One region of the Streptomyces sp. NPDC006510 genome, then DNA from elsewhere that is predicted to be linked to it. Evidence: riboswitches for the same ligand, from Rfam matches in the RefSeq annotation. Region 1 holds a riboswitch; the other holds the start of a gene.
The links. A riboswitch is a leader RNA that binds a small molecule or an ion and turns the genes downstream of it on or off. The one in region 1 is predicted to bind cobalamin.

Region 2: it holds a riboswitch for cobalamin, as region 1 does, so the genes downstream of both, ABZY11_RS39855 (HoxN/HupN/NixA family nickel/cobalt transporter) here and ABZY11_RS30840 (ribonucleoside-diphosphate reductase subunit alpha) in region 1, are expected to answer to the same signal.

What each region holds. Positions count from the first base shown of each region.
Region 1 covers NZ_JBEXPH010000134.1:6,342-11,654, forward strand. The annotation lists gene ABZY11_RS30835 (ribonucleotide-diphosphate reductase subunit beta) at 1-126, opposite strand, end outside; gene ABZY11_RS30840 (ribonucleoside-diphosphate reductase subunit alpha) at 126-2,537, opposite strand; cobalamin riboswitch at 2,676-2,806, opposite strand; gene mctP (monocarboxylate uptake permease MctP) at 2,982-4,616, opposite strand; gene ABZY11_RS30850 (DUF3311 domain-containing protein) at 4,613-4,867, opposite strand; gene ABZY11_RS30855 (GntR family transcriptional regulator) at 5,090-5,313, opposite strand, start outside.
Region 2 covers NZ_JBEXPH010000260.1:2,063-7,375, reverse strand. The annotation lists gene cobN (cobaltochelatase subunit CobN) at 1-1,958, shown strand, start outside; cobalamin riboswitch at 2,107-2,310, shown strand; gene ABZY11_RS39855 (HoxN/HupN/NixA family nickel/cobalt transporter) at 2,338-3,426, shown strand; gene ABZY11_RS39850 (hypothetical protein) at 3,611-3,847, shown strand; gene ABZY11_RS39845 (hypothetical protein) at 3,989-4,360, opposite strand; gene ABZY11_RS39840 (hydroxyacid dehydrogenase) at 4,629-5,313, opposite strand, start outside.

The DNA.
Region 1 (5,313 bases):
CTCCTCCACCGTCCAGGTGTTCTTGATCGCGTCGCGGTAGCGCTCGTAGAAGTCCGGGTAGCGCATGGGCCGCAGGGTCAGTTCGAAGCCCGGGTCCAGCAGGTTCTTGTTCTCGGTGGTGCTCATTACTGGCAGGCCTCGCAGGACTCGGGGTTTTCGAGGGAGCAGGCGATCGCGTCCGCGTCGGGCGCCGAAGCCTGCTGTACGGGAATGGGGGCGGCGGCCGCGGCCTGGCCGGAGGCGGCACGGGCGATCCGGGTCGCCGGGCGCGAGCGCAGGTAGTACGTCGTCTTCAGCCCCTGCTTCCAGGCGTACGCGTACATCGAGGAGAGCTTGCCGATCGTCGGCGTCTCCAGGAACAGGTTCAGCGACTGGCTCTGGTCCAGGAACGGCGTACGGGCCGCCGCCATGTCGATCAGACCGCGCTGCGGGATCTCCCACGCCGTGCGGTACAGCGCCCGCACCTCCTCCGGGATCCAGGCGAAGCCCTGCACCGAACCGCTGGCCTCGCGCAGCGCCTCACGGGTGCGCGCGTCCCACACCCCGAGCTGCTTCAGCTCATCCACCAGATACGCGTTGACCTGGAGGAACTCACCGCTGAGCGTCTCGCGCTTGAACAGGTTGGAGACCTGCGGCTCGATGCACTCGTACACGCCCGCGATCGAGGCGATCGTCGCCGTCGGCGCGATGGCGAGCAGCAGCGAGTTGCGCATCCCGCTCTTCGCGACGCGGGCGCGCAGCGCCTCCCACCGCTCCGGCCAGTTCAGCTCGGTGTCGTAGTGGTCGGGGTGCAGCACACCGCGGGCGGCACGCGTCTGGGACCAGGCCGGCAGCGGACCGGACCTCTCGGCGAGGTCGCAGGACGACTCGTACGCGGCGAGCATGATCCGCTCGGAGATCTTCGTGGAGAGCGCGCGGGCCTCGGGGGAGTCGAAGGGCAGCCGCAGCTGGAAGAAGACGTCCTGGAGACCCATGGCGCCCAGGCCCACCGGGCGCCACTTCGCGTTGGAGCGGCCGGCCTGCTCGGTCGGGTAGAAGTTGATGTCGACGACCCGGTCCAGGAAGGTCACGGCGGTGCGGACGGTGGCGTCCAGCCGCTCCCAGTCGATGTCGCCGTCGGCGACGAACGCGCCGAGGTTGACCGAACCCAGGTTGCAGACGGCCGTCTCGCCGTCGTCGGTGACTTCGAGGATCTCGGTGCACAGATTCGACGAGTGGACGACGCTGCCCGGCTCGGCGGTCTGGTTCGCGGTCCGGTTGGAGGCGTCCTTGAACGTCATCCAGCCCTGGCCGGTCTGCGCGAGGGTGCGCATCATCCGGCCGTACAGCTCACGGGCCGGGAGCGACTTGCGGGCCAGCCCCGCGGCCTCCGCGGCCCGGTAGGCGGCGTCGAACTCCTCGCCCCACAGGTCGACCAGTCCGGGCACGTCGGCGGGCGAGAACAGCGACCACTCGCCGTCCGCGTCGACCCGGCGCATGAACTCGTCCGGGATCCAGTGCGCCAGGTTGAGGTTGTGCGTGCGCCGCTGGTCCTCACCCGTGTTGTCGCGCAGCTCCAGGAACTCCTCGATGTCCGCGTGCCAGGTCTCCAGGTAGACGGCGGCGGCACCCTTGCGGCGGCCCCCCTGGTTCACCGCGGCGACGGAGGCGTCGAGCGTCTTCAGGAACGGCACGATGCCGTTGGAGTGCCCGTTGGTGCCACGGATCAGCGAACCGCGGGAGCGGATGCGGGAGTACGACAGACCGATGCCGCCCGCGTGCTTCGAGAGCCGGGCCACCTGGTGGTAGCGGTCGTAGATCGAGTCGAGCTCGTCCAGCGGGGAGTCCAGCAGATAGCAGGAGGACATCTGCGGGTGCCGGGTGCCGGAGTTGAACAGCGTGGGGGAGGAGGGGAGGTAGTCGAGCCGGCTCATCAGCCCGTACAGCGCCGCCACTTCGTCCACGGCGCGCTGCGACTCGTCCTCGGCCAGCCCGGACGCGACCCGCAGCATGAAGTGCTGGGGCGTCTCGATGACCTGACGGGTGTGCGGGTGGCGCAGCAGATAGCGGCTGTGCAGGGTCCGCAGCCCGAAGTAGCCGAAGCGGTCGTCCGCGCCGTCGGCGAGCGCACGCTCCACCAGCGCGTCGAGTGCGGCCGCGTGGCGGGCGACGAACCCGGCGGTGCGGTCAGCGATCAGGCCCTCGCGGTGCCCGACGGCGACCGAGGCGGAGAAGGAGACCGCGCCCTGACCGGCCGCCTCGTCCGCGATGGTGAGGGTCAGGAGCCGGGCGGCGAGCCGGGAGTAGGCGGGGTCCTCGGAGATCAGCCCCGCGGCGGCCTCGGTGGCCAGCGACCGCAGCTCGGCCTCGTCCGCCCGCGCGCTGCGGCCGCGCAGCGCGGCAGCGGCGACCCGGCCGGGGTCGGTGTCGGGCAGATCGGCGGTCAGGTCGGTCAGGGTCCGCAGCAGTGCGGTTCCCGGTCCGTCCTGTGCGGCGGCCCCGGACTCGGCTGCTGCGGACGCGGCGACTGAAGCCGGATCGGCTGGCGCGATGGTCACGTGGTGCTCTCCCTCGCTCGGCTCTGGGCCGGCGGGGAACGGGGCAGCCGGACGGACGCACACCCGGGCAGGGCGGCACTCCGCACGGCGTCCACCGGCCCAACCGCGAGGCCCGGACGTCTGGGCATCCGGTTCGGTCGAGCCGGATGCGCTGCCGGCAGGTCATCGGACTGGCTCGGGGTGCACAAAAGCGCACTGAATACACCGTTGCGGGACAGTTCCGGATTCGCACCGGATTCCCCTGCGGCGACAGCGAGGATGAGCATACATGTGGGGGCTGCCCGATGAGGCAGCCCCCACATGTTGTGTCACTCGGTCGAGCCGGGCCCACAGAATGAGCCGTACGGCCCTTTCCCGGGCCGGTGGGCCCCGATCGTGCCGACGGCCCGCCGCGCCCCGCTGGAGGGGGCTCGACGGGCCGTCGGCAGGCCGTGGGCCGCGTCGTCAGTGACCGCCCGGCGCCCCCGCCGTGGCCGGCGGGAGCTTCGTGCTGACACCCGGGTCGCCCGCGTCGGCGGTGTAGTCGGCCGGGGAGGTCTCGTCGATCCCGGCGGGCGCCTTCATAGCGTTCAGGACGAAGGTGAGCGCCACCGTCACCACCACGTTCAGCACGAACGCGGTGAGGCCGATGTAGCCGATCTCGCCGATCCCCGGGATCTCCTTGGACGAGCCGCCGAAGTGCGCCTGGGTCGGGCTGGCGACACCGTACGCGGCGACCGTCCCGTACACCATGCCGACCGCCCAGCCCGCGAGCAGCGCCCAGCGGTGGAACCAGCGGGTGAACAGGCCGCCGACCAGGGCCGGCATCGTCTGGAGGATCCAGATGCCGCCGAGCAGCTGGAAGTTGATCGCGACCGTCTTGTCCATGGTGAGGACGAAGGCGAGCGCGCCGACCTTGACCAGCAGCGACACCAGCTTGGAGACCTTGGTCTCCTGCTCCGGGGTCGCGTCCGGCTTCAGGAAGTCCTTGTAGATGTTGCGGGTGAAGAGGTTCGCCGCGGCGATCGACATGATCGCGGCGGGCACCAGCGCGCCGATGCCGATGGCGGCGAACGCGACGCCCGCGAACCAGTCCGGGAACATGTTCTCGAACAGCTGGGGAATGGCCAGCTGACCGTTGTCCACCTTGATCCCGGCGGCGATGGCCATGAAGCCGAGCAGCGCCAGCAGACCCAGCATCAGCGAGTACAGCGGCAGGATCGTGGTGTTGCGCCGGATCACGTTGCGGCTGCGGCTGGAGAGTGTCGCCGTGATCGAGTGCGGATACATGAACAGCGCCAGCGCCGAGCCCAGCGCCAGGGTGGCGTACCCCCAATGGCCCGCCTCGCCCGGCGCGAGCGCGCCGCGCGGCTTGCCGGTGGCCGGGTTGGTCTGCGAGAACGCCTCGCCCGCCTTGGCGAAGATGTCGTCGAAGCCGCCGAGCTTGATCGGGATGTAGATGATCGCCACCGCGATGACCAGGTAGATCAGCCCGTCCTTGACGAACGCGATCAGCGCGGGCGCCCGCAGACCGGACGAGTAGGTGTACGCGGCGAGCACCGCGAACGCGATCAGCAGCGGCAGGTCCTTGATGAACCAGTGGGTGTTCTCGCCGCCGCCGACGCCCATCACGTCCAGCACCGCCTGGATGCCGACGAGCTGGAGCGCGATGTACGGCATCGTGGCGAGGATGCCGGTGACGGCGACCGCCAGCGAGAGGCCCTTCGAGCCGAAGCGCCCGCGCACGAAGTCCGAGGTGGTGACGTACCCGTGCTTGTGCGAGACCGACCACAGCCGCGGCAGGAAGGTGAAGATCAATGGATACACGAGGATCGTGTACGGCACGGCGAAGAAGCCCGCTGCGCCCGCCGCGTAGATCGCCGCGGGAACGGCGACGAAGGTGTACGCGGTGTACAGGTCGCCGCCGAGCAGGAACCAGGTGACCCAGGTGCCGAACGACCGTCCGCCCAGGCCCCATTCGTCGAGGCTGGCCTCGTTCTCGGCCTTGCGCCAGCGCGCCGCCAGGAAGCCCATGACCGTGACGGCCACGAAGAAGAAGATGAAGACGCCGAGCGCGACGCCGTTCACGCCGTCCTTCATGCCGACTCACCTCCCTTGCGGGCGCGCTGGTCACGCTGCCACAGCTTGTACGCGACCATCGTGAGCGCGGTGGAGATCAGCACCCAGAGCATCTGGTACCAGTAGAAGAACGGAATGCCGATGAAGGTGGGGTCCACCTTCGCGTACGAACTCACCCAGAGCATCGCCACGAACGGCGCGATGAGACAGAGGGCGATGACCACCCGGACCGGTGTGACGGTCGGTGGCTTTCCTTCTGGGTCTGCTGGCATGCGGCGACTCCGTCCCCTCGCTGATCACCTTGTAATGCGCAGGAAATCTAGGGGAGGCTTCCGGTCACCGTCACCCCCTGCCCGCATTGCGGTCCGGCAACGGTCCGTCAAGCGGGTACGTATGTTCGCAATCTCTCCAGACGTACGACAGTTGGTCCGCACCAAGGCAGGCGAAAGGCCCCCGCGGAGTGATGCCTTCCACGGGGGCCGCGAGCGCCGGGCTCAGTCCGTGGGCCGCTTCAGGCGCGCCACGAACTTGTACCGGTCGCCGCGGTAGACCGAGCGCACCCACTCCACCGGCTCGCCCTGTCCGTCGAGCGAGTGCCGGGAGAGCATCAGCATCGGCAGGCCCACGTCCGTACCGAGCAGACCGGCCTCGCGCGGCGTGGCCAGCGAGGTCTCGATGGTCTCCTCGGCCTCGGCCAGCCGTACGTCGTACACCTCCG
Region 2 (5,313 bases), on a different contig from region 1:
GCGACCTCCCGCTGATCTACCCGTTCCTGGTCAACGACCCGGGCGAGGGAACGCAGGCCAAGCGGCGAGTCCACGCCACCCTCGTGGACCACCTCGTACCGCCGATGGCACGCGCCGACAGCTACGGGGACATCGCCCGGCTCGAACAACTCCTGGACGAGCACGCCCAGATCGCGGCGATGGACCCCGCGAAGCTCCCGGCGATCCGCGCCCAGATCTGGACCCTGATCCAGGCCGCCAAGCTCGACCACGACCTGGGGCTGGAAGACCGCCCCGAGGACGAGGGCTTCGACGAGTTCATCATGCATCTCGACGGCTGGCTCTGTGAGATCAAGGACGCCCAGATCCGTGACGGCCTCCATGTCCTGGGCGGCGCCCCGGCCGGTGCCGACCGGGTCAACCTCGTCCTCGCGATCCTGCGTGCCCGGCAGATCTGGGGCGGCACCGCCTCCCTGCCGGGCCTGCGCGAGGCCCTGGGTCTCGACGAGTCCGCCGCGACCCGCGTCACCGCGGACGAGGCCGAGGAGCGGGCTCGCACCCTGGTCCAGGCGATGGAGGACGCGGACTGGTCCCAGGACGCGGTCACCGAGGTGGCGGCCGGGCACCCGCGGGCGGTCGCCGACATCCTCCACTTCGCCGCCCGTGAGGTGGTACCCCGGCTGGCCGCCACGACCGATGAACTCGCCCACACCCTGCACGCGCTGGACGGCGGATTCGTCCCCGCCGGACCCTCGGGATCCCCGCTCCGCGGGCTGGTCAACGTCCTGCCGACCGGCCGCAACTTCTACTCCGTCGACCCCAAGGCCGTACCCTCGCGCCTCGCCTGGGAGACCGGCCAGGCCCTGGCCGACTCGCTCCTGGAGCGCTACCGCACCGACAACGGCGACTGGCCCACCTCGGTCGGCCTCTCCCTGTGGGGTACCAGCGCGATGCGCACCGCCGGTGACGACGTCGCAGAAGCCTTCGCCCTGCTCGGCGTCCGCCCGGTCTGGGACGACGCCTCGCGCCGTGTCACCGGCCTGGAAGCGATCCCGCCGGCCGAACTCGGCCGCCCGCGCATCGACGTCACCCTGCGCATCAGCGGTTTCTTCCGCGACGCCTTCCCGCACACCATCGGCCTGCTCGACGACGCGGTCCGCCTCGTCGCCGCCCTGGACGAGCCGGCCGAGCAGAACCACGTACGCGCCCACACCCAGGCCGACCTGGCCGCCCACGGCGACGAACGCCGCGCCACCACCCGCATCTTCGGCTCCCGCCCCGGTACGTACGGCGCCGGTCTGCTCCAGCTCATCGACTCCCGCGACTGGCGCACCGACGCGGACCTCGCCGAGGTCTACACGGTGTGGGGCGGCTACGCCTACGGACGCGAACTCGACGGCCGCCCGGCCCGCGAGGAGATGGAGACGGCGTACAAGCGCATCGCGGTCGCGGCCAAGAACACCGACACCCGCGAACACGACATCGCCGACTCGGACGACTACTTCCAGTACCACGGCGGCATGGTGGCCACCGTTCGCGCCCTGCGCGGCACCGCCCCGGAGGCGTACATCGGCGACTCCACCCGCCCCGAGACGGTCCGCACCCGCACCTTGGTGGAGGAGACCTCGCGGGTCTTCCGCGCCCGGGTGGTGAACCCCAAGTGGATCGAGGCGATGCGCCGGCACGGCTACAAGGGCGCCTTCGAACTGGCCGCCACCGTCGACTACCTCTTCGGTTACGACGCGACGACGGGCGTGGTCGCCGACTGGATGTACGACAAGCTCACCGAGACGTACGTCCTGGACCCGACCAATCGCGAGTTCCTCCAGCAGGCCAACCCCTGGGCCCTGCACGGCATCGCGGAACGGCTCCTGGAGGCGGAGTCCCGCGGCATGTGGGCCAAGCCCGACCCGGCGGTCCTCGACGCCCTGCGCCAGGCGTACCTGGAGACGGAGGGCAACCTGGAGGGCGAGGACTGACCTCCGAGCCCGGCACCGAACCACCGGACAGCGACATGTGACGAGCCCCGGCCGGAATGCCGGCCGGGACTCGTCGACCCGAGTCGAGTGCGGGAGCGGGAGCCGCCGGAGTGCGCTTGGCGGGCTTGTAGGCGGCGCGCGCCGGAGCTTAGAGTGTGCGGGTCGTGGTGTTCGGGAAGACCGGTGACAGACTTCAGGAAGTCTCAGACCGGAGCGGCCCTCGCCACTGTGATCGGGGAGTATCCGCCCCCTTGACGCCACTGGCCGCAGAGCGCGGCCGGGAAGGCAGGGACGGATACGAGCGCGAGCGAACCCGTAAGCCAGGAGACCGGCCACGGCATCTCACGAAGTAATCCACGAGGTGCTGGAGCGTGACCGCATGACCCTGCCCGATTCCGCCGTGTTCAAGTGGCGACGCGAGGACACCGTCCGAACAGTGGGGCTGCTCGCGGTGATCGCCGCCCTGCATGTGCTGGCATTCGGCGTGCTGTTCCTGCTCGTCGTCCCGCGGCACTACGAGGTCGGCTCCAAGGCGTTCGGCATCGGGCTCGGGATCACCGCCTACACGCTCGGCATGCGGCATGCCTTCGACGCGGATCACATCGCCGCCATCGACAACACGACCCGCAAGCTGATGGCCGACGGCAAGCGGCCCGTGTCGGTCGGATTCTGGTTCGCGCTGGGCCACTCCAGTGTGGTCGTCACCATGGCCGCGCTGGTTGCCGGCGGCGCACAGCTCGCCGGAGTGCTGATCAACGAGGACTCGGGCACGCACCAGGTGCTCGGTGTGGTCGGCACGACCGTATCCGGGTCCTTCCTCTACCTGATCGCCGCATTGAACCTGGTCGCGCTCGTCGGCATCCTGCGGGTCTTCCGGGCGATGCGGGCCGGCCGCTTCGACGAGTCCGAGCTGGAGCGGCATCTGGACTCGCGAGGGTTCATGAACCGGATCCTGGGCCGGTTCACCCGCTCCATCACCAGGCCCGGCCAGATGTACCCGCTCGGCTTCCTCTTCGGCCTCGGCTTCGACACCGCCACCGAGGTCACCTTGATGGTCATGGCGGGCAGCGGCGCCGCCGCCGGTCTGCCCTGGTACGCGATTCTCTGCCTGCCGCTGCTGTTCGCCGCCGGGATGAGCCTTTTCGACACGCTCGACGGGACGTTCATGAACTTCGCCTACCAGTGGGCCTTCTCCAACCCGGTGCGCAAGGTCTTCTACAACCTTGCCATCACGGGGCTGTCGATCGCCGTCGCCTTCCTCATCGGCACGATCGAGCTGGTCACCGTACTGCACGACAAGCTCGATCTGCGGGACTCGGTCACCGGCTGGATCTCGGGCCTGGACCTGGGCAATGTCGGCTACATCATCGTCGGGCTCTTCGTGGTGGTGTGGGCGGTGGCACTGGCCTACTGGAGACTCGCCGACGTCGAGCAACGCTGGACGGCCCGCGCCGCCGACAGCGCCTGACGCCGGGCCGCTCGGCATCGGCGGGACCGGACGAGGCGCCCGATACGCGTTCCGGTTCCGCCGAACGGCGTGAATCCGCCGGGCCTCACGCCATTGGCCCAGGCAGACGTACTGCTCCGCGAAGAGGCGTCACCCGTCCTGCCGCCGGGCATAGTGTCGCCCGTGGCGTGGAAGCGATCTACGCATGACCGAAAGTGGCAGTCCTTACATCCAGTCGCCCCGGATCACCGTGCTGGGAGTGCAGCCCGGCGACCCGCCCTTCCGCCTTGTGGAGATCGACGGGGAGGTGGTCAGCGCGGCAACGTCGATGCTGGATGTGCTCGCCGTCGCCTCGGCCGCGGGAATCAGGGTCCACGACCTCGACGACCCGGGCGTGGTGCGGTGGGTGGGTGGCGGAAAATTCCATTGGAGACCGCACTGAGATTCGTACCGGGCGATCGTGCGGCCGGGCGGTCCGGCCGCACGGGCGGTTCGCCGACGGGCCGAGCAGTGGGTTCAGGCCCGTCGCCCGCTCCGCCGGCCGCCGCTCGGCGGGGTGCTGCCGATGGCCCGCGGCCACTGCTCAGCCCCGGTACGGCTCCCAGCGGTCCGACCAGGTGCCCTCGGGGAAGCTGTAGCGCAGACGTTCCCACCGTCCGCCGTCGGTGCCGGTGACGACGATGGAGAAGGTGTCGTGCGGGAGCGGTTCCACGGTGACCCCGCTCGTCGCCACTACGCCCATGGACGTCCACACGGTCCAGTTCCCCGCGGTGTCGTTCCAGCGCGTCCAGACCGCCCGATCGGTACCGATCGCGAATTCCTGCCGGGTGCCGTTGGCGAACGTGTAGAAGCTGACGCCGTACTCGCAGATGATGGAGCCGCCGCGCACCTGGCAGACGCTCGCCTGTGCCGGTGCGGCCGCCACGGCGATTCCCGCCACGGCAGTGGCCGCCACGACAACTGCCTTGATTCTCCGCAGGTCGATGGCTGACTCCTTCGGCGATGTAGTCGACGGTCGGCCCGCGGGGACGCGCGAACACAACACACGAACAGCGGCGCGCGAATCCGGGTACGTCGTCACGAGTCGGAGGCGAGGGCCCGGCGGGCCCCGAACTCTCCCGTCCCGCACTGACGTTCCACTCACGTTTCGCTGACGTTTCGCTGACGCCGCGGTCGGGGCACCGCCGTGTCGGGCCCCGACCGCTCGGACTGCTGCCGCGGCCTCAGGCCAGCGATGCGGCGCGGGCGGGGTCGATCGCGTACTGGAGAGGTTGGTCATGTATAAAGCGTCGGAGTTCGTCGAGCACAAGCTCTCCGAGACGATGACGTTCGGCCCCGAGGGCACCGCCGAGGTGGGGTGTCAGGACAACGTTGGGAAGGGTGAAGAGTGGCGAGTCATGGGCGGGAGGCTCCGGGTGCGTGACATCGAGTACGGCGGTGAGGTCGGGTCTGGCGCGCAGGACCTCCGCCGCGGCGGTCTCGTCGATGAGCGCGCCGCGCGCGGTGTTGATCAGCGTCGCGCCGGGCCCCAGGGAGTTCAGCAGCCGTGTTCCGATCGTGCCACGGGTCTCGGGCAGAAGGGGCGCGTGGAGACTGACGACCTGGCAGGTGGCGAACACTTCCTCGATGCCGACCAGCCGGACGCCCGCCCGCCGGGCGGTCTCCGGGGAGGCGATGGGATCCGTGGCGAGGATCTCGATGTCGAAGCGGCCGAGGTGGGCCGCGACGAGACGGCCGATGTGACCGAGCCCCAGCAGGCCCACGCGTGACCGGTAGGCGCCCGGCACCTGGGGGTTGTGGGGGAAGCGGCGACTGCTTGCCACCTCCCGGGTGATGCGATGTACCTGCTTGAGTCCGAGGAGGACCTGAGCGAGAGTGAACTCCGCGACCGGGACGGCGTTGGCCGCG